DNA from 4 places in the Paenibacillus graminis genome. Region 2 is predicted to be linked to each of the others. Evidence: predicted binding sites of a transcription regulator. Region 2 holds the regulator's gene; each other region holds the start of a gene.
The links. Region 2 encodes Rex, which represses fermentation and respiration genes when NADH is low (regulators of the CRP and FNR family bind a similar motif). Its sites were predicted from a motif close to TTGTGAAATATTTCACAA; they were not measured.
Positions count from the first base shown of each region.

Region 1 (4,573 bases), 3.4 Mb from region 2:
TCCGATACCGGAAATCTGCAGCGCCAGGGAGTAATAGTTGTTCCCGACCGTCGGACTGAACTCCAGACTCGCCAGCGGGAAGTAGGCTGACCATCCGGCATCCGGCGATCCGCCGATGACGAAGGAAATGTTAAGCAGCATGGCCCCGAAGAAGAAGAGCCAGAAGCTGACGGCGTTGAGGCGCGGAAAAGCCACGTCTCGGGCACCGATTTGCAGCGGTACAATCACATTCATCAGACCGATGATAAACGGCATGGCCATGAAGAGGATCATGATCAGACCGTGGGTGGTAAAGACCTCATTATAATGCTGCGCATCGAGGAATTTCATTTCAGGCGCTGCCGTCTGCAGACGCATCATCATGGCGTCCACGCCGCCGCGGAACAGCATGAGCAGGGCGGCCAGGATATACATGACGCCGATTTTCTTATGGTCGACCGTAGTCAGCCATTCGCGCCACAGGTAGCCCCATTTTTTGAAATAGGTAAGCCCGACGAGAATCCCGATGGTAGCGAGTGCGATACTGATCATGGCTCCATATATTAAGGGTTCGCCGTGAACCTTAAATTTGTCTAAATCCATTAGGGTGGCTCCTTTCAGGTTGTTTCTTCAAGCCTGTCATTAAGAATTGCTGTCGTGTGTATGTTCATCCACCGGTGAGCTTGGCAGCGGCTGTTCGACTTCCGGATTCGGTTTACTGTCGAACTCCGTCTCGCTGGAAGGCTCAGGTGAAGGATGGATTTCTTTATTGTCCTGATGATCCATATTTCCGTTGTCCATATCCATCTCTTTACCGCCGCCGCTCATATGCTCGCTGTGTTCTCCCGGAGGAGGGCTGAATTCAAGATGGGTGGATGAATAGGTTTTGCGTCCAAGATAATCGGTGGCGAGCAGGCCTTTGAATTCCTTTTCCGTAAGCTTCGGAGCGGTTTCCTTGACCTCTTTTACCCAGTCCTCATAATCTTTGCTGCTCATGACCAGCGCTTCAAACTCCATGTGGGCGAAGCCTTTACCGCTAAAGTTGGCATTTCTGCCCATATAAGAGCCTTCGGTATCTGCGGAAAGGTGAAGCGTTGTGAGCATGTCGCTCATGGCGTACTTTTGTCCGGCAAGCTGCGGAATCCACAGACTGGTAATGGAACCAAAAGAGTACATTCTGAACTCTACCGCCCGGTGAACCGGCATATTCACATAGTTTACAGTTTCAATGCCTTCTTCCGGATAGCTGAAATGCCATTTCCAGTTGGAGGAAGAGGCATAGATAACCAGCGGAGTCTGGTCTTTATACTCTTTGGCCTGATTCTCGACGGCGTTGGTCGTTTTGACCGTCACGACGGACAGGAAGGCCACGATAATGATCGGGATGACGATCCAGATCGTCTCGAGGACCTTATTGCCCTCCTCATGCTCCGGAATGTATCCTTCATTGCTTTTCTTGGCCCGGTATTTCACCAGCACAAAGATATATAAGATGTAGACAACCGCCAGAACACCAAGCATAACCAGAATGGAAAGGATAATGGTGTCAGATAAAGTTCGGGCAGACGGCCCCTTCGGGTTCAGAACGGTGAGTGAACTGCATCCCGGCAGGAGGAGGATGAGGCTGAGAAACAAAGCGTATAACGGTCCCTTTTTTTTCATATAGAACTCCTTCCTTCAATAGTTCTTTTCATTCGCCGATCGTTGCGGGCAAACATTAACCTGTATCTATAGTAAGAACTACTTACCCATAATGCAAAATACATATTTTGTAAAAAAATACACAATAGACCTTAAAAATGTACATTCGGTTAAATATATGTGATCAAATTGTTACAAGAGTCTTAACGTATGATAAAGATCACAGTAACGGTGCGCCTTAAGGTTATTTTAAGAAAGTTCAAATTTTGTTCATGATTTCACAAATGTTACTATTTTCGTCACAATTATTTAAACTGAAAACACCCTGATTTCGCGGTTTTGCTTGCTCTGACAGCACTCGACAGAATATGGTTATTTTCTGAAAAAAATGACGATATGTCATTTCTCACAGCCAAACAGTTACAATTTTTTGTGCTCATGGTTACAATCTCTCAAATTACGTTATATCTATTTATGCTAAAGTAGTAGGTAAATATACATAGATTGGAGATTGTTTCACGTGCCTATCAAAAAAGTAGTGCTCTTATTCATGTCTTTTATTCTTTGCTTCGGCATCCTGCAAATTACAGCAGATGCAGCGGGAGCAAACAAATCTTTGAAGCTTGGAGTGAACGACTCATTAACCGGAATCACAGCTGTTTCGGAAAAAAGCACCTATTATGTCCCACTCCGCGCTTTGGCAACAGAGCTGAAGTGGACCCTCACCGGTCTTCCGGATGGCATTCAGGTGGAAGGCGGGGGGCGCATCCTCCGTCTGCTGGAGAATAATGGGGGAGCCCGGCTTCAGGATGGAACGGTTGCAAAGGCAGACACGTTTCTCCGGGATGGAGCACTGATGGTTCCGCTGAAGATCAGCGCTTACCTAGGATATAGAATATCCTTTGAACCGGATAAATATTTACTGCGGGTCCAGGATGGTTCGGCGGCACTTGATGACACTGCGTTCGTAACCAAGTACAAAAACGAACTGGCACCGCCTGCGCCTGCGGAACCTGCGCAGAATCAGCCGGCGGCCAAACCGGGAAAAACGCTGTATCTGACTTTTGATGACGGCCCGTCTGCTACAACGTCTGAGTTGCTGGACATTCTGAACAAGTATGGGGTCAAGGCTACATTCTTCATGCTTGGACCGAACATGAACCGCTATCCATCCCAGGTTAAGCGGATTGTGGAAGAGGGGAACGGGCTGGGACTGCACGGCATGACCCACCGCAAAGAGAAATTCTATGCTTCTGCCTCTGCTGCGCTGGCTGAAATGAACAGGGACAACGATGTACTGCGGAAGATCACCGGCACCGGCACAACCCTGATCCGTCCCCCATATGGCAGCAAGCCATATTTCACTAAGACCTTCAGGGATAAAGTGCTGGGTCAAGGCTACCACCTGTGGGACTGGAACGTGGATTCCGATGACTGGAAATATAAAGAGGACAGTGTTACCATCTACAACACCGTAATGGGCCAGGTTCATAAGCTGCAGAAGTCCAAAACCAATCCCGTTATTCTGATGCATGACCAGAAAGCAACACTTAAGGTGCTGCCGCGCCTGCTGGAAACATTGAAGAAAGAAGGCTACACCTTCGAGATTGTCACGAAGGACATCGAGCCGGTAAATTTCTGGAAGGACAAACGTTAACGATTGTCAGGATATCAAAAGAGCAAGCTGCGAGGTGAGACCCTCGCTGCTTGCTCTTTTTGCGGTTTAAAATTAGTTGATTTATGAGGTGATTGCACTTCATGCAATAGAGTATTTATTGTTGTGCGTCGGATCGCATTCTGTTATGAGAACTTCTGCTGCAGAAAGTGCAACAGAATGTGCGCCTGAGCAAAGTCATTTGTACAAATAACTAACAATCATATGTACCAGCTCGGATTTCAGCCGTTCAGTTGCGATACGCTGCTGGGAGAAAGAGATAACGTCAACGATGGCGCTTACCGTTTCGAACACGATCACGGAAGCGGCCTCCATGTCTTCAGTTTTTAGCTCATCCTGTCCCATCTGCAGATACTCAAGTGTTCTGATGCGGCCTGCTTCATACTGTGCATCCATTAACTGCTTAATCTCCTCATCGCTATGGTACATGATGGTCAGCTCTCGATGGTAGCCTATAAAGGCCTCATGGGAGATCAGGAGGGTGTCGACCAGATGCATGATCAGCTCGGAGCGGTCGATGGTTAAGAAGTTGATCTCTGACATCGAAGCGTCGATCCGGGCTAGAAGATCTGCACCATAGTTCTTCAGCACTTCAATGAAAACGGCTCTTTTATCTACAAAATAGGAATAGAAGCTGCCAGTCGATACTCCGGCCGCCGCTGCGATTTGCTTGGTGTTGGTCTGATGGAAGCCCTTGTCCGAGAACTGCTTCATGGCTGCTTGGACAATAGCCTCCTTGGTCCGGATACTGCGTTCCTGCCGTGGTGTTCTGATCTTGTCTTCCATATCACTCATGTCAGATTGCTCCCCCTTGTAGTACTGATTGTAGAGGAGGGAATTCAGGCTGTCAATAAAAGTTGAACTTGATTTCATATTTAATCATTGACAAACATGAACTTTAGTTCATATAATCTAAAACATGAACTTGGGTTCACATTTATGATGGCCTTTTGGAGGATGATGAAGATGAGTGTAAGAATGCGCAGAGCTTTATCTTTTACAGCAATCGTACTTGGTTTTTTTATGGCGCTGCTGGATACGACGATTATTAATATCGCCCTGCCGGAGATGACGCGCCATTTCGGCGGAAGTGTGTCGCGGATTTCCTGGGTGATGAACGGGTATAACCTGGCTTTTGCCGTGTTCATCCTGACTGCCTCCCGGCTGGCTGATCAATTTGGCCGGAAGAAAGTGTTTATTTTTGGAGTTGCTCTATTTACTCTGACCTCTCTGCTAGCCGGGTTTTCAACATCCCTGGGGATGCTGATTCTGCTGCGG
Region 1 covers NZ_CP009287.1:1,201,358-1,205,930, forward strand. The annotation lists gene qoxB (cytochrome aa3 quinol oxidase subunit I) at 1-582, opposite strand, end outside; gene qoxA (cytochrome aa3 quinol oxidase subunit II) at 622-1,641, opposite strand; gene PGRAT_RS05115 (polysaccharide deacetylase family protein) at 2,141-3,277, shown strand; gene PGRAT_RS05120 (TetR/AcrR family transcriptional regulator) at 3,473-4,090, opposite strand; gene PGRAT_RS05125 (MFS transporter) at 4,262-4,573, shown strand, end outside.
Region 1: a site for Rex is predicted at 1,749-1,766, ahead of qoxA (cytochrome aa3 quinol oxidase subunit II). Genes of this name have one in related genera too.

Region 2 (4,573 bases):
TCTGGGCTCGGGTCACCTCTGTCAGTCCTGCCCGGGCTTCAGCAACCTTTGTGGCTGCGCTGCGTTCGCTCCACTGGTCTTTCATCACGTAAGCATAGAACTGGCTTAGTCCGAACAGAAGGAGAAGAACCAGGAGTATTCCCAGCAGAAGCCATTTTCTTCTTTTCTTCAAAGTACAGCTCCCTTTCTCAAAATGCTTCATCGATCATGCTCTTTTACCGCTTCAGCAGGCCCTCAAAAGTCTCCTGCGCCTTGCGCCGGATTTGTTCCTCATCCAGCGTCAGGCATTGCCCATGCTTCACAACCTGCTTGCCGTCCACCCAGACATGCGCTACATCCTTTGCGCTTGCCGAATATACGGCATGGGACAGGAGGTCCGTATGCGGCAGGAAATGCGGCTGGTCGATATCCAGCGCAATGAAATCCGCCTTCATTCCCGGAGCAAGCCGGCCGACCCGGTCCAGAAAAATCGACTGTGCGCCGTATTCGGTCGCCATCAGCAGCGCTTCCGGTGCCGGAACCGCCGTCGGATCTCCGCTCACGCCTTTGTGGATCAAGGCAGCTAGACGCATCTCCTCAAACATATCGAGATTATTGTTGCTCGCCGCGCCGTCGGTGCCAAGCGATACTGTGACTCCTGCACGCAGCAGCTCCGGTACCCGGGCTACTCCGCTTGCCAGCTTCAGATTGCTGCCTGGATTATGGGACACTCCTACATTGTAACGGGCAAGAATCTCAATCTCTTCATCGGTCAAATGAACACCATGTGCAACTAGGGACGGGCGGGTGAACATTCCCAGCTTTTCCAGATGGGCTACCGGACGCAGGCCGTAATCCTCGGCATTCTGCTCGACTTCACGCCGGGTTTCCGACATGTGCGTATGCATCGGCAGATCCAAATCATGGGCGGCTTGAACAAACTTCACAAAAAACTCCGGCGGACAGGTGTACGGGGCATGGGGTGAAATCATCGTTGTGATTCTTCCGTCCGCTTTCCCGTGCCAGTTCCGCGCAAAAGCAACCGCTTCGGCCAATTTATGGTTCTGCACGTCCTCCGGACAGAGGCCAATAACCCCGCGCATCAGCACGGCACGGATGCCGGACAGCTCGGTAACCTCGGCAACACGGTCCATGTGGTCATACATATCCAGGAAGGTGGTGGTGCCGCCTTTCAGCATTTCCAGTACAGACAAGGAAGTCCCCCAATAGACATCGTCTCCGGTGAATTTTTCTTCCATCGGCCACATTTTTTCCTGCAGCCAGTTCTGAAGCACCATGTCATCCCCGTAGCCGCGCAACAGGGACATTGCTGTATGGCCATGGGTATTGACCAGACCCGGCATGAACAGCAGACGGCTGCCGTCAATGGTCTGGGTACCTTCTTCAATGACAGGTTCAATTTCTCCTATGTATGTGATGAGATCATTTTCTATGGTCATATAACCGCTTAACACCGGCTGCTCCGTACCCGGTACCAGAAACCGCCCATTTACAATTACAGTTTTATTGCTGCTCATCTTCCGTTTCGTCCTTTCCATCATGCAAGTAATAGGCCAGACTCTGCAAATCAGTGGTAAAATCAGCGGCGTGAATCCGGATGTTGGCAGGCGTCTTCAAAATCACCGGTGCGAAATTGAGGATCGCCTCAATACCTGAATCCACCAGAATATCTGCAACGGTTTGCGCTTCACTGTCCGGTACAGTAATAATACCGATGCGAATGCCCTGCTCGCGGATTGTGCTCCCCAGCTCTTCCATAGGCTGGACAGTCAGTGAGTTGATTTTCTGCCCGATCTTGGGCGGATAGGAATCAAAGACTGCGGTGATTTTCATCATGTCCTTTAAGTAGGCATTGTAATTGGATAATGCGTGTCCAAGATTACCTGCACCCACCAGAGCCACATTGATCTGCTGGTCAAGCTTTAGGATATGGCGGATTTTCTCAATCAGATATGATACATCATAGCCGATGCCTTTTCGGCCGAAATCGCCGAAATAGGCCAGATCCTTGCGGATTTGCGCCGGATTCAGATCCAGCTTCTGCCCCAGCTCCTGTGAAGATACGGTGGAGATTTCACGCTTCTGAAGATCATTCAGAAAACGCAGGTACACAGGCAGTCTGCGCACCACAGCCTCCGATATTTTGTCCGATTTCATATTTTCTCCTCCTAAAAGTTTTGTTAGCGTATGCTTCTTAGATCAGCTTCGTACAAAACTCACTCCGAAAGCATCATCTTAAGTTTTGTTAGCGTATACTTCCTGAAATACTTCGTACAAAACTCACTTCGAAAGCATCATCTTAAGTTTGTTAGCGCTCCAAAATTATAGTCCATCCCCCGGCGCCCTTTCGTTAGCAGAACGCCTGAGGACCGAACTATAGGTGATAACCAAAGACATATTCGCCTTCAGCACTCCAACAACGTCATTTCTGCCGTTGTTTCTGAACTCACCAGCCTTCAACGCATCAACAGCAGCATTTCTGCTGTTATTTCCGGGCATTACGAGCCTTCTACACTCCAATAACGGCATTTCTGCTGTTGTTTCTAGAGAAACCAGCCTCCGCTTCCTCAACAACGGCATTTCTGCCGTTGTTTCTGGATAAACCAGCCCCGGCTTTTCAAAAGCTAAATTTTATTTATCTCTACTTAACAAAATTTCTGATCCGCAACAGAAAATAATCATAATTTCTAATAATAAAAATTAGAATGTATAGCAGAATCAGGACACACTGCCGTCTTCAAGCCATTCGGCGATACGCGGGACCATCTGATCGGTGAGCATATGCTCCATTTTGGGTCCAGGAAGCGAGTACAGGAAGTACTTTCCATAATAAGATTCGATAACCCTGGTATCATATACAATGACAATCCCCCGGTCCTGTGCAGTGCGAACCAGCCTGCCGAAGCCCTGTTTGAACCGGATGACCGCCTGGGGTACCGACAGCTTCATAAAAGGGTTCTTTTTCTGTGCCTGCAGCAGTTCAGCCTTCGCCTCCGCAAGCGGATGGTTCGGCGGTTGAAACGGCAGCCTGACAATAGCCAGACAGGTCAGCGCCTCACCGGGAATATCTACCCCTTCCCAGAAACTGCTTGTCCCCAGCAGCACGGAAGCGGCACTATCCTGAAAACGCCGGATCAGCTTACTGCGGCTTCCGCCCTCTACGCCCTGCCCCAGAACAGTGATGTCCTGTGAGGCAAGCGCCTCCTTCAGAGGATCATAAACCTGGCGCAGCATTTTATAAGATGTGAACAGCACCAGCATTCGGCCCTGTGTCGCCACTGCAGCCTCCGCCAGTGAATGCACGAGCTTATCGACAAACCTGGCATCCCCCACACTGCCTTTGACACTGGGGAAATCGCGCGGGATAACCAGAAGTGCCTGTTCACGATACTTAAACGGCGACGGCAGCAGCGCTGTCATCAGACGCCCCTGTTCTGCGGACTCGCCCAATCCAAGATTGTCAATCATGAATTGAAAGGACTTATCCACGGACAGTGTGGCTGAGGTCAGGACAATGCTTTTCTTTTTATCGAAAAACAGCTCCTTGAGTTGGGAACTGACATCCACCGGAACAGCATACAGCTGCAGTGATTTCCCCCGGTAATTGCCGCTGCCCTCCATCCAGTAGACGATATTCTCGTCGTTCAGGTTCATGAAAAACCGCACCTGCTCGCGGATGGAGGCCAAGTCCTTGAACAGCCCGCCGATATCCGTCACCAGACTGTCCGAGGAAGACTGGCTCTCCGATTCGCGCATTTCGCTAAGCATCTTGTCACCTTTGCGGATAATTTCGCTCAGGCTCAGGTTCAGGGTGTTCTCCAGCGCAGCTATTTCTTCCCAGCCCTTTGGCTGAACACCCGGCAGAAGTCGCGTAACCAGCTGTCCCGCTTCTCCTGCTGCGGCATCGCTGCGCTCGGGCAGCAATGCAAACAGTTTGTCGCTTAGCGCGTCCCAAGATTCCTTTACCGTAAGCAGTTCCGGGTAGATTCTATCGATCACCCCGCTCCATTCAGCCGCCTGCTCGCTGCCTGAAGACTGCAGAGTCTGGCGCAGAACGGGCAGCTGTCCGCTCTTGCTGTCCTTATAGAGGCGTGTAAGCGTATGGGCAACCGTGAAGTATTTCATCTGCATGCCCAGATGCTTCCCGGCAATGTCCTCCAGATGATGCGCTTCATCAATAATAAGGTGCTCATACGCCGGTAGCAGCTGATGGCCGGCCTTGACGTCTGCGAACAGCTTGGAGTGGTTGGTCACTACGACATCAGCGATTCCGGCTTCGTGCTTGGCCCGGTGGTAATAACATTTGCGGAACCAGGGGCAGGAGCGTCCCAGACAAGAATCCGTGTCACTGGCCACAGTCTCCCAGAAATCACCGCCGCGGCCGTTCAGATTCAGCTCCTCATCATCACCTGACTGGGTCTGTGTCAGCCATACAATCATCTGCGCTGCAGTAAGCGCTTCTTCCCGGGGACTCGCGAAGTCCTTTTTATTTATTTTATGTTCAAACTTGCGCAGACACAAATAGTGTCCTCTCCCCTTGAAGACCGCAGCTTTAAACGGAAATGGCACGACA
Region 2 covers NZ_CP009287.1:4,600,143-4,604,715, forward strand. The annotation lists gene PGRAT_RS19685 (cell wall elongation regulator TseB-like domain-containing protein) at 1-172, opposite strand, end outside; gene PGRAT_RS19690 (amidohydrolase) at 216-1,517, opposite strand; gene PGRAT_RS19695 (redox-sensing transcriptional repressor Rex) at 1,504-2,157, opposite strand; gene dinG (ATP-dependent DNA helicase DinG) at 2,719-4,573, opposite strand, start outside.

Region 3 (4,573 bases), 1.6 Mb from region 2:
GGGGGAACTGGGGGGACGGAGTATTTTGGATTGTCCGGCGGGAGCCTGCTCGTTTACCTCAGAGGCCCACAAGCTTGGCGCGGCATCTGTAGCCGCAGATATTGCTTACTATTATTCCGCCGAAGCACTGAGGGACAAAGGGCTGAAGGATATTGAGCATACGGTGCAGCAGCTGGACAAAGTTCAGGATAATTTTGTGTGGAAGGAGTTCACTTCCATACATGCGTTACAGCAGGCGAGAACTGCAGCCTTAGCAGCCAGTACGCTGGACCGGCAGCAAAATAGCAGCCGTTATATTCCAGTCGAGCTGCCTCTGCTGCCCTTTGCAGACCGGTCTTTTGATCTAACCCTGTCCGCCCATTTTCTGTTTATGTATGGGGACCGGCTGGACTATGATTTTCATCTCAGGACACTTCAGGAATTGATGAGGGTCACGAAGTCGGAAATTCGCATCTTCCCGCTGGTGGACTTATCCTCCCGCAGATACCATAAGCTGGAGCGGCTGGTCTGTGCAGCTCAAGCCCAAGGCTGGACGGCAGAAGAACAGCAGGTCCCCTATGAATTTCAAAAAGGTGCGGACTCCATGCTGAGACTGCTGCGTGTCTGAACGACAGGCGCTCAAAAGTTTTTATAGCGGTTGTATTTCCGGATTAAATAGTTGAGTGCAACACACATAACCCCCTATTATTGATTGTTCATCAACAATAGGGGGTTATGCTGTACATACTATACCCATGTTCTTCTCAGACTCCTTATCCTATCCTTGTACTCAGCCGGGTAGAAATCGTCCGAGGCGGCAGTAAATTTGCCTATCCTGCTTTTGAGTCTTCTCTAATTCATCCGCTGGTTAACGATTGGCTTCATGGATCAATGTTTGAGCTTTAAGAAGCTCATACCCTTTCGTTCCGGGATGGATTGAAAGCTTCAGCAACAGGATCAAAGATATAGTCTCAAGCACAGGGAGTACATCTGCTAAAGCTTCATTTGCGGAGAGATTTTACCTTCCCGCCGTTTCACTTTCAGCAGTGTATGGTTCCTTGACTTGATGCTTAAATTATACCGCTGTTCTGCCGATTCGTAAAAAGGCGAATGCTTTAAATTTGGGTATGTTTTCAGAATTATACTAATGTAAGCGATGTTATACGTCCGTATCCTTAGTTTTTTGGTGTATAATTTAACTGTACATAAGTGCTGAAGCAAGCTATCTTCAGGAATGAAAGGGTGACAGCAATGAAGCTATTCCGGGTTAAGAGTGGGCTGCCCGGGGTGAACCGGATGAAGGAGTTTCTGGAAGAAAATTACGTGTGTATCGGCTATACTGGCGTGGGGGATCTGGAGCATGCCGGCAAAAAGGAGATTCGCACGCGTCTGGTTCTAGCCGGGACTACCGCAGGAACGGAGCTGGAAGCTGCAGCGGACAGTCTGGACATGTTCGTGAATGTCATGCAGGATGGGGATTATGTGCTGATCGAGGATGGGGAGTGGGCTTATTTGGGGGATCTGGGCGATTATTTTTATGCCGAAGCCTTCGATTCGCCTGAAGACGGGCGCTGCCACCGGCGGGGAGTGACCTGGCTAAAGACGGTGCCTGCTCCGGCGCTTAATCCGCTGCTGAGAGCGTGGACCGGCGGGGAGGAAGCAGTCTTACAGTACAATGGGCCGCTTCCGGAGGCAAGGCTGGAGCTGTGGATTACAGACTCCTCTGCGGACGGTACTCCGGAAAGCGAAAAGGCAGCATTGGTAGATGCTGAGACGCTGTCCAAAGCACTCACTGTGCTGAAGTGTGCCTTGGACAGCGGGGATGCGGACCGGCGGGAACGTGCGGCAATCGCTCTCCTGCAATATGCCAAATGATTCGCCGTACTCGCCCTGGACGGTGTTTTTAACAGTACCCAGCGGCCTTTTGCAGAACCTGAAGCTTACGGATTGTTCAATATTTAAACCCAAAGAGCCTCCCGGCCGCAATGCCGGAAGGCTCTTTCTAATCTGCAATCAAAAAAACTCTACAAATTCATTCACCGGCTTGCGGTAGCCGCGGGGTCTGATCTTGTGCTTGTTGTCTTTGCCGATCGTAATCAGCATGACAGGCACCATGTTATCACTCAGGTTCAGGGCCGCCTTGACGGCTTGAGCGTCGAAACCAATCATCGGGCAGGTATCCCAGCCCTTATCCTTGGCAATCAGCATAAACTGCATGGCTGACAGGGAGGCATTGCGGATCGCTTCATCGTGCTGAAAGGCGTCTTTTCCGGCGTAGGCGTTATGGATGTCTGCAATCGTCTGGTCAAAAGCATCCTCGCTCATGGCTCCCAGCATTTTGAGCCCGCTGTAGATTTCAGATGCCTGCAGATAGGCATTTTTGTCTCCAAGCACGACAATGACAGCAGATGCGGTATGGATTTTGTACTGGCCATAGGCAGCTTCGCGGATCTTTCCTTTCAGGTCTTCATCACTGACCACCTTATAATGAGTGTGCTGCAAATTGTAGGCTGAGGGGGCGAGACGGGCGAGCGAGAACATTTCTTCCAGTTCACTTTGGGGGATTTTGATCCCCTCTACGAAGTTATTTGCCGATCTGCGTGCTTGAACCAATTCTGAAAAAGTACTCATGTTCATTCCTCCATAATGTATGTAGTGGTTAACAATTATTAATAGCTGATATTAATAAACATACTTACTATTTGTTACTTGCTAAACATATCACGGTGTTTGAGCATAGTCAATGACCAAATGTAGCTCAGAACAAAATTTTTTATGAAATTGAGATAAAAACCAAAAACCGTAGAAAAGAAGTGATTTTAATCACAAAATAAGGATATACAGGCAAAAAGATTGTGACATTTATTACATGAAGAATGTTATAATAATCACATTGATTTAGGGATTAATCTTTACATTCATTTTTATATGAGAGAAAGCTAATGCAAAGGAGAAACTCAATATGTCAGAAACAATCACGCAAAGCAAATCATTTATCAAAGAGGATCTTCTGGATCAGCTCTTGAAGCCTGAGGTACAGGAATCCCTGACGACGCTGGTGGAACAGCTCCCCCAGATTACGCAGCTGGTTGGTGCATTAACCAAGTCGCTTGATTTTGTGCAGACTGTTGCCTCAGATGAGGTGCTGAAGAGTGACACCGTAGGTGCCATCAAAGAACTTGCCGAACCCGTAGTGGATTCCGTAAAAACGATGGCAGCTACCGTAATCGAAGCCAAGGATCGTGCGAACGAAAGCAGCGAAAATATCACACTGTTCGGCATGATGCGCATGATCAAGGACCCGCAGGTGCAAAAAATGCTCCGTTTCATGAATGCATACCTGCAGGTCAGCGGCGAACGCAATCCACAAAAATAAGGGCGGAGGAAAAATTTCATGTCAAAACATATCGTTATTCTCGGAGCTGGCTACGGCGGTCTTCTGAGCGCTATTAACGTGCGCAAATATATGAGTAAGGCTGAAGCAAAAATTACGGTTGTCAATCAATACCCGACGCATCAGATTATTACGGAGCTCCATCGTCTGGCGGCAGGAAGTGTTGCGGAACAAGCTGTAGCCATGCCGCTCACCAAGCTTTTTGCCGGTAAAGACATTGATCTGAAAATTGCCAAGGTCAAATCATTTTCCGTAGACAGCAAGCAGGTGCAATTGTCTGACGGTACGGCGATCTCGTATGATGCGCTTGTTGTTGCGCTGGGCAGCACTACTGCTTATTTTGGCATTCCGGGACTTGAAGAGTATAGCATGGTGCTGAAATCCGCCGCCGATGCCAAAAAAATTCATGCGCATATTGAAGAACGCATTCGTGAGTATGCGAAGACACACAATCCTGCCGATGCGGCGATTCTGATTGGCGGTGGCGGTCTGACCGGCGTCGAGCTGGTGGGAGAGATTGCTGATGTGCTGCCGAAGCTGACCAAACGCTATGGCGTGAATCCTCAGGAAATCAAGCTGATGCTGGTAGAAGCAGGTCCAAAAATCCTTCCGGTGCTGCCGGATCACCTGATCGAGCGTGCAGTATCGAGCCTGACTGCCCGCGGTGTAACCTTCCTGACCGGCCTTCCTGTTACGAATGTTGCCGGCAATGTAATTGATCTGAAGGATGGCCAGCAAATTGTTGCCAATACCTTCGTATGGACCGGCGGTGTGCAGGGCAATCCTCTGGTCGGCGAGTCCGGCCTTGAAGTGAACCGCGGCCGTGCCACAGTCAATGACTTCCTGCAGTCCACTTCGCATCCGGATGTTTTTGTGGCTGGCGACAGTGCTGTTGTCTTCGCAGCAGATGGACGGCCATATCCGCCAACGGCACAAATTGCCTGGCAGATGGGCGAGCTGATCGGCTATAATCTGTACGCTTATCTGACTAACACAGCCTCCGAAGCTTTCAGCCCAATCAACTCCGGGACGCTTGCCAGCCTTGGGCGCAAAGACGGGGTAGCGATTATCGGAGCCAGCAATACTCCGCTCAAGGGCTTGCCGGCAACCCTTATGAAGGAAGCGAGCAATATCCGTTATTTGTCCCACATCAAAGGCTTGTTCAGCCTGGCTTACTAATACTGAAGCTCTGTTCTGCCT
Region 3 covers NZ_CP009287.1:3,003,633-3,008,205, forward strand. The annotation lists gene PGRAT_RS12240 (class I SAM-dependent methyltransferase) at 1-607, shown strand, start outside; gene PGRAT_RS31585 (hypothetical protein) at 1,231-1,854, shown strand; gene PGRAT_RS12250 (nitroreductase family protein) at 1,993-2,610, opposite strand; gene PGRAT_RS12255 (helical membrane plugin domain-containing protein) at 2,942-3,355, shown strand; gene PGRAT_RS12260 (NAD(P)/FAD-dependent oxidoreductase) at 3,374-4,552, shown strand.
Region 3: a site for Rex is predicted at 2,833-2,850, ahead of PGRAT_RS12255 (helical membrane plugin domain-containing protein). Genes of this name have one in related genera too.

Region 4 (4,573 bases), 290 kb from region 2:
GCGGGCCAATGTGAAATAGAGTCATGAATAAGGGGATATCATAATGAAAACACCTCGATTAAGGGGTGTTTTTTGGTATACATTTCGTGTGTATTTGTTGTGTTTAGGGGATGGGCTTGGCAGCTGAATAAAGATAGGTTGCAGGCTGCGCAAGAGGGGGAGCCAGGGCTATTTTCTGAGTGATGCGGACAGAGAAGACGTTATTTTATGAAAAAGTCTGCTTTTTCTCTTGAATCGGACTCAGGAGCCCTTATTTCGTCATTTCTGGCCCGGAATGAAGAGTTATTGGTCAAATAACGGAAGCCTTGTCCGTTAGTACTGCCGAATCGCCTGATTCGCGTCAATAACGGATCTCCAGTCCGCATCATAGCCGGGAATTTGAAAAGCTGAAGGAAGAGCGCTGCCGGACGGTAGATGATTCGAACTGGCAGCACTCTCAACTTTGATCACAGGGTTATGTTTGGAACCCAATGGTAATACTATGCTTCATCCCGGTTGTTTCTTCTTCTGATCCAGAACACCGCACCCAGGATGACCAGTCCAACTGCTGTAGAAATCATCAGAACCGCCGGTCCGGTGCCGGTACCCTCAGATGTTTTGCCGGATGGGCCCATCCAGGCGGCGGTAATGACGCATAGCGCGACAAGAATCGCCAGAACCCCACTCAATAAACTTCTGCCATTAGCCGTCAGATTTCCGCTGCCCGGTCCTGCATAGGATCCGTTCCAGATAATCCGTACCAGATAATCCGTACCAGGTAGGAGCCCACCCCAACAAGAAATATAACGTAATTGCTCAGGGGATATTCAAGCCAGTGAATTCCGTAATTTTGCAGCCCCATATCCGCGAGCTGCAAGAAAGCCAGCAGGATAAACGCCTGATTCCCCGCTTTGTGCTTTTTTTGCAATTGTCTTTCATCCAGATTAGTTCTCCCCATGCTCAGCACCCTCCCAAAAAAGTTGATCCAGTGTCTTCCCTAAGGTTAAGCAAATCTCAATACACAGCTTTTGATATTAATTTCCTAAACTATGCTTGAGATCCTGACGTTCATTAAAATTTTTTATATTTAGTGCGTACAATCACAAGCGGCCACCCCAGCCCGCGTTAAGGTAAAAGGGTAAAAGAAACCTAGACCAACAACGTAAGGGAGGGGCCAGCATGACGGCCAAACAATTTAACAATACAGTGACGGAAACCTCCGTCCATTTTTCCGGTGAAGCGATGGTTAGAGATATCGTCCTTCAATTCCCCAAAGCGGCGGATTATTTCAAGGCACAGCGGATTGATTTCTGCTGCGGAGGTGCGAAACCTCTGGCAGAGGCTGCAGCAGAAAAAGGGCTTGATACAGGAGCAGTGCTCCAGGACCTGAACAAGCTGCGGGCCGAACATCCGGTGCTGGAAGAAGATACGGCTTGGAATGAAGCTTCGTCAGAAGAGCTGGTCGAATACATTATCAATAAGCATCACAGATATTTGCGCGAGGAGCTGCCGCTGATTGCCCAGAATGTGACGAAGGTCTTCCGTGTACATGGTGAGGACTCTCCGCACTTGGCGGAAGTGTACCGGCTGTTCCATACACTGCGGGAGGAATTGCTGGAGCATACGGCCAAGGAAGAAGAAAGCGAGTTCCCCAAAATGCTGGCTTATGAAAAGAATCCTACAGAGGACAGCCTGACTGAGCTGCGTGGACTTCTGCGTACGCTGGAAGAGGAGCATGACGGGGCGGGCGATATTTTGCGCGAGCTGCGGAGAGTTACCGGTGACTTCACACCGCCGGAGCATGCCTGCACAACCTACCGTCTAACCTATGCCCGGCTTGAAGAGCTGGAGGGAATGACCTTTGAGCATGTCCATCTGGAGAATAATATCCTGTTCCTGCGCTACCAATAGAATCTTGAGCAGTTTCACAAGTCCCTTAGGGGACTTTTTTTATAGGCATGGCGGCAGGAATATTTGAGAATAGCATCCGTTTACGTTATTCTTAAAAAGACTATGTACATCATCAAGACATGCCTGAGCAGCAGCAGAGACTGAGAGCGGGCGGAAGAAGGCGGTGCCGGAAATGTCCGCGAAATGGGTGTGGCGCATTTGTCTGGGAATATTAGTACTCGGAATATTGGGCGGCTGTTCTTCGGTTCTTGGCGCCCAGAACGAGGGGAACGATGGCGGAGCCGGAAATGCAGGACCTGCGTTTTCGCTGCGTGTCGGTGACAGCGAGCTGGCCGGAAGCTCGGGGGGACAGATAAGCGAGGCCTATAAGGATGGCATGCCGCTTATTGAACTGCTTAAAAAAAGTGGGGTAGCTACATTTGCCGATGACGGGTACAGTCTCTTGACGGTCAACAAAGTATCTCTGAGTCCCGAGTGGATTTGGGAAATACAATTGAACGGCAAAAAAATAATGGATTGGAACAGCAGTGTTGACCGCAGCGACAGCATACTTATTGCGGCAGAACCCGCTGCAGCCGGGTCTGAGCTGCAGCCGGTCATTTTTACCGTGAACGGCGGAAGCGAGCAGCCGGAAATGACTCATTCGTATGTGCTGCCGTATTCCGAGGATTTGTCTGTCCGGGGTGTGCTGAAGGGCAGCGGTATGGTTCAATTGGCCGAGGACAATAAGACAGTGATAAGCATTATGGATTACAAACCGCTCAGCAATGAGGCCTGGAGGCTGAAGGTCAATGGCAAGCAGCTGCTGGACAGTGGAATTGATATGAAGCTTAGACCCCAGGATACCTTGGAGGTAGCGCTTGTGTTGCGTTAGTTGAGGAGTCCAGTGCCAGATTTCTATTGCTCACTTGCTTAGGAATCTGGCATTTTTTTGTCCAAAAGGTTGAATAGTTCACTTGCTGAAATATGTGAAAACCTTCACATTTAATGTGATTGCAATCACAAAGTCTTTTCGAAAATCAACAGTATAATTTCACTATCAGATGTGTTGTGATGAAATGCAGACGGTTTAAGGAGGGGCACAACAATGACAGTGGAGAGAGAAAAGCTAGTACTCATTGGTAACGGCATGGCAGGTGTAGGGACGGTAGAGCAGATTTTGAAGCTCGGCGGCGCTTATGATATTACTGTATTCGGCAGTGAGCCGCACCCCAATTACAATCGGATTATGCTGTCCTACGTGCTTGAAGGAAGTAAAACCATAGAGGAGATCGTGCTGAATGACCGCCAGTGGTATGCGGATCACAATATTACGCTGCACACAGGAACGACCGTGGTCCGAATCGATGAAGCGGCGCGGCAGATTATCACAGATAACGGGATGTCAGTTCCTTATGACAAGGCGATCATTGCTACAGGCTCGAATTCGTTCATTCTTCCTGTGCCGGGCAGCGGCAAAGAAGGGGTAGTGGGCTTCCGCGATATTGCGGATTGCGATGCTATGATTGCGGCAGCCAAGCAATACCGTACGGCGGCAGTGATCGGCGGCGGACTGCTCGGACTGGAAGCAGCCAAAGGACTTGTGAACCTCGGGATGGACGTAACGGTAGTCCACCTTCTGGAAGATCTGATGGAACGGCAGCTGGACCACAATGCTTCCTCGATGCTTCAGGCGGAGCTTGCGCGACAGGGCGTGAAATTTGCTATGGGCAAACAGACGGTTGAACTGACTGGTGATGAGCGTGTGAACGGCCTGCGTTTCAGTGACGGAACGGAGCTGGCAGCGGATTTTGTGGTTATGGCCGTTGGGATTAAGCCCAACACGCTACTGGCCCATGAGAGCGGCATTACGGTTAACCGCGGGATTGTAGTTGATGATTATCTGCAAACCTCGATGCCGGGTGTATATTCTGTTGGCGAATGTACGGAACACAGAGGGACCTGCTACGGACTGGTAGCACCGCTGTTCGAGCAGGGAAGTGTACTCGCGAAGCACCTCTGCGGCGTACCGACTCAGCCTTATGAAGGTTCGGTTGTTGCCACCAAGCTGAAAATCTCCGGAGTGGATGTTTTCTCAGCCGGTGAGTTCACGGAAACCGCTGAGCATACGGTCATCTCGTCCAAAGATGAATGGAAGCGGACCTATAAGAAGATTTTGCTCAAAAACAACACGATTGTCGGAGCAGTTCTGTTCGGTGATGTCACAGAATCGGCCAATCTGCAGAAGCTGGTGAAGCAGGGTGCAGAGATGACCGACGAGATATACAGCGAGGTTATGGGCACCGGCTGCTGCGGCGGAGGCGGAGCGAAGAAAGGCATGTCGGTAGAGACGATGGCGGATGAAGAGATTGTCTGCGGCTGCAACGGCGTGACCAAAAAAGCCATTGTCGATGCCGTAACGGAGAATGGCTTCACGACTGTGGATGAGATCAAGGCCTGCACCGGAGCTACCCGTTCCTGCGGCGGCTGCAAGCCTGTCGTAGAGCAGATCCTGCAGTTTGTCCTCGGAGACAGCTTCCAGCAGAGTGCCAAACAGGGAATCTGCGCCTGCACCACCTTGAGCCGGGACGAAATTGTGGCCGAAATCACCGCGAAAGGCCTGAAAACGACCAAAGAGGTCATGCATGTGCTGGACTGGAAGCAGGCTGAGGGCTGCTCGAAATGCCGTCCGGCCGTGAACTAT
Region 4 covers NZ_CP009287.1:4,888,325-4,892,897, reverse strand. The annotation lists gene PGRAT_RS21055 (hypothetical protein) at 1-19, shown strand, start outside; gene PGRAT_RS21050 (LPXTG cell wall anchor domain-containing protein) at 480-668, opposite strand; gene PGRAT_RS21045 (hypothetical protein) at 689-937, opposite strand; gene ric (iron-sulfur cluster repair di-iron protein) at 1,159-1,890, shown strand; gene PGRAT_RS21035 (hypothetical protein) at 2,063-2,764, shown strand; gene nirB (nitrite reductase large subunit NirB) at 2,978-4,573, shown strand, end outside.
Region 4: a site for Rex is predicted at 2,857-2,874, ahead of nirB (nitrite reductase large subunit NirB). Genes of this name have one in related genera too.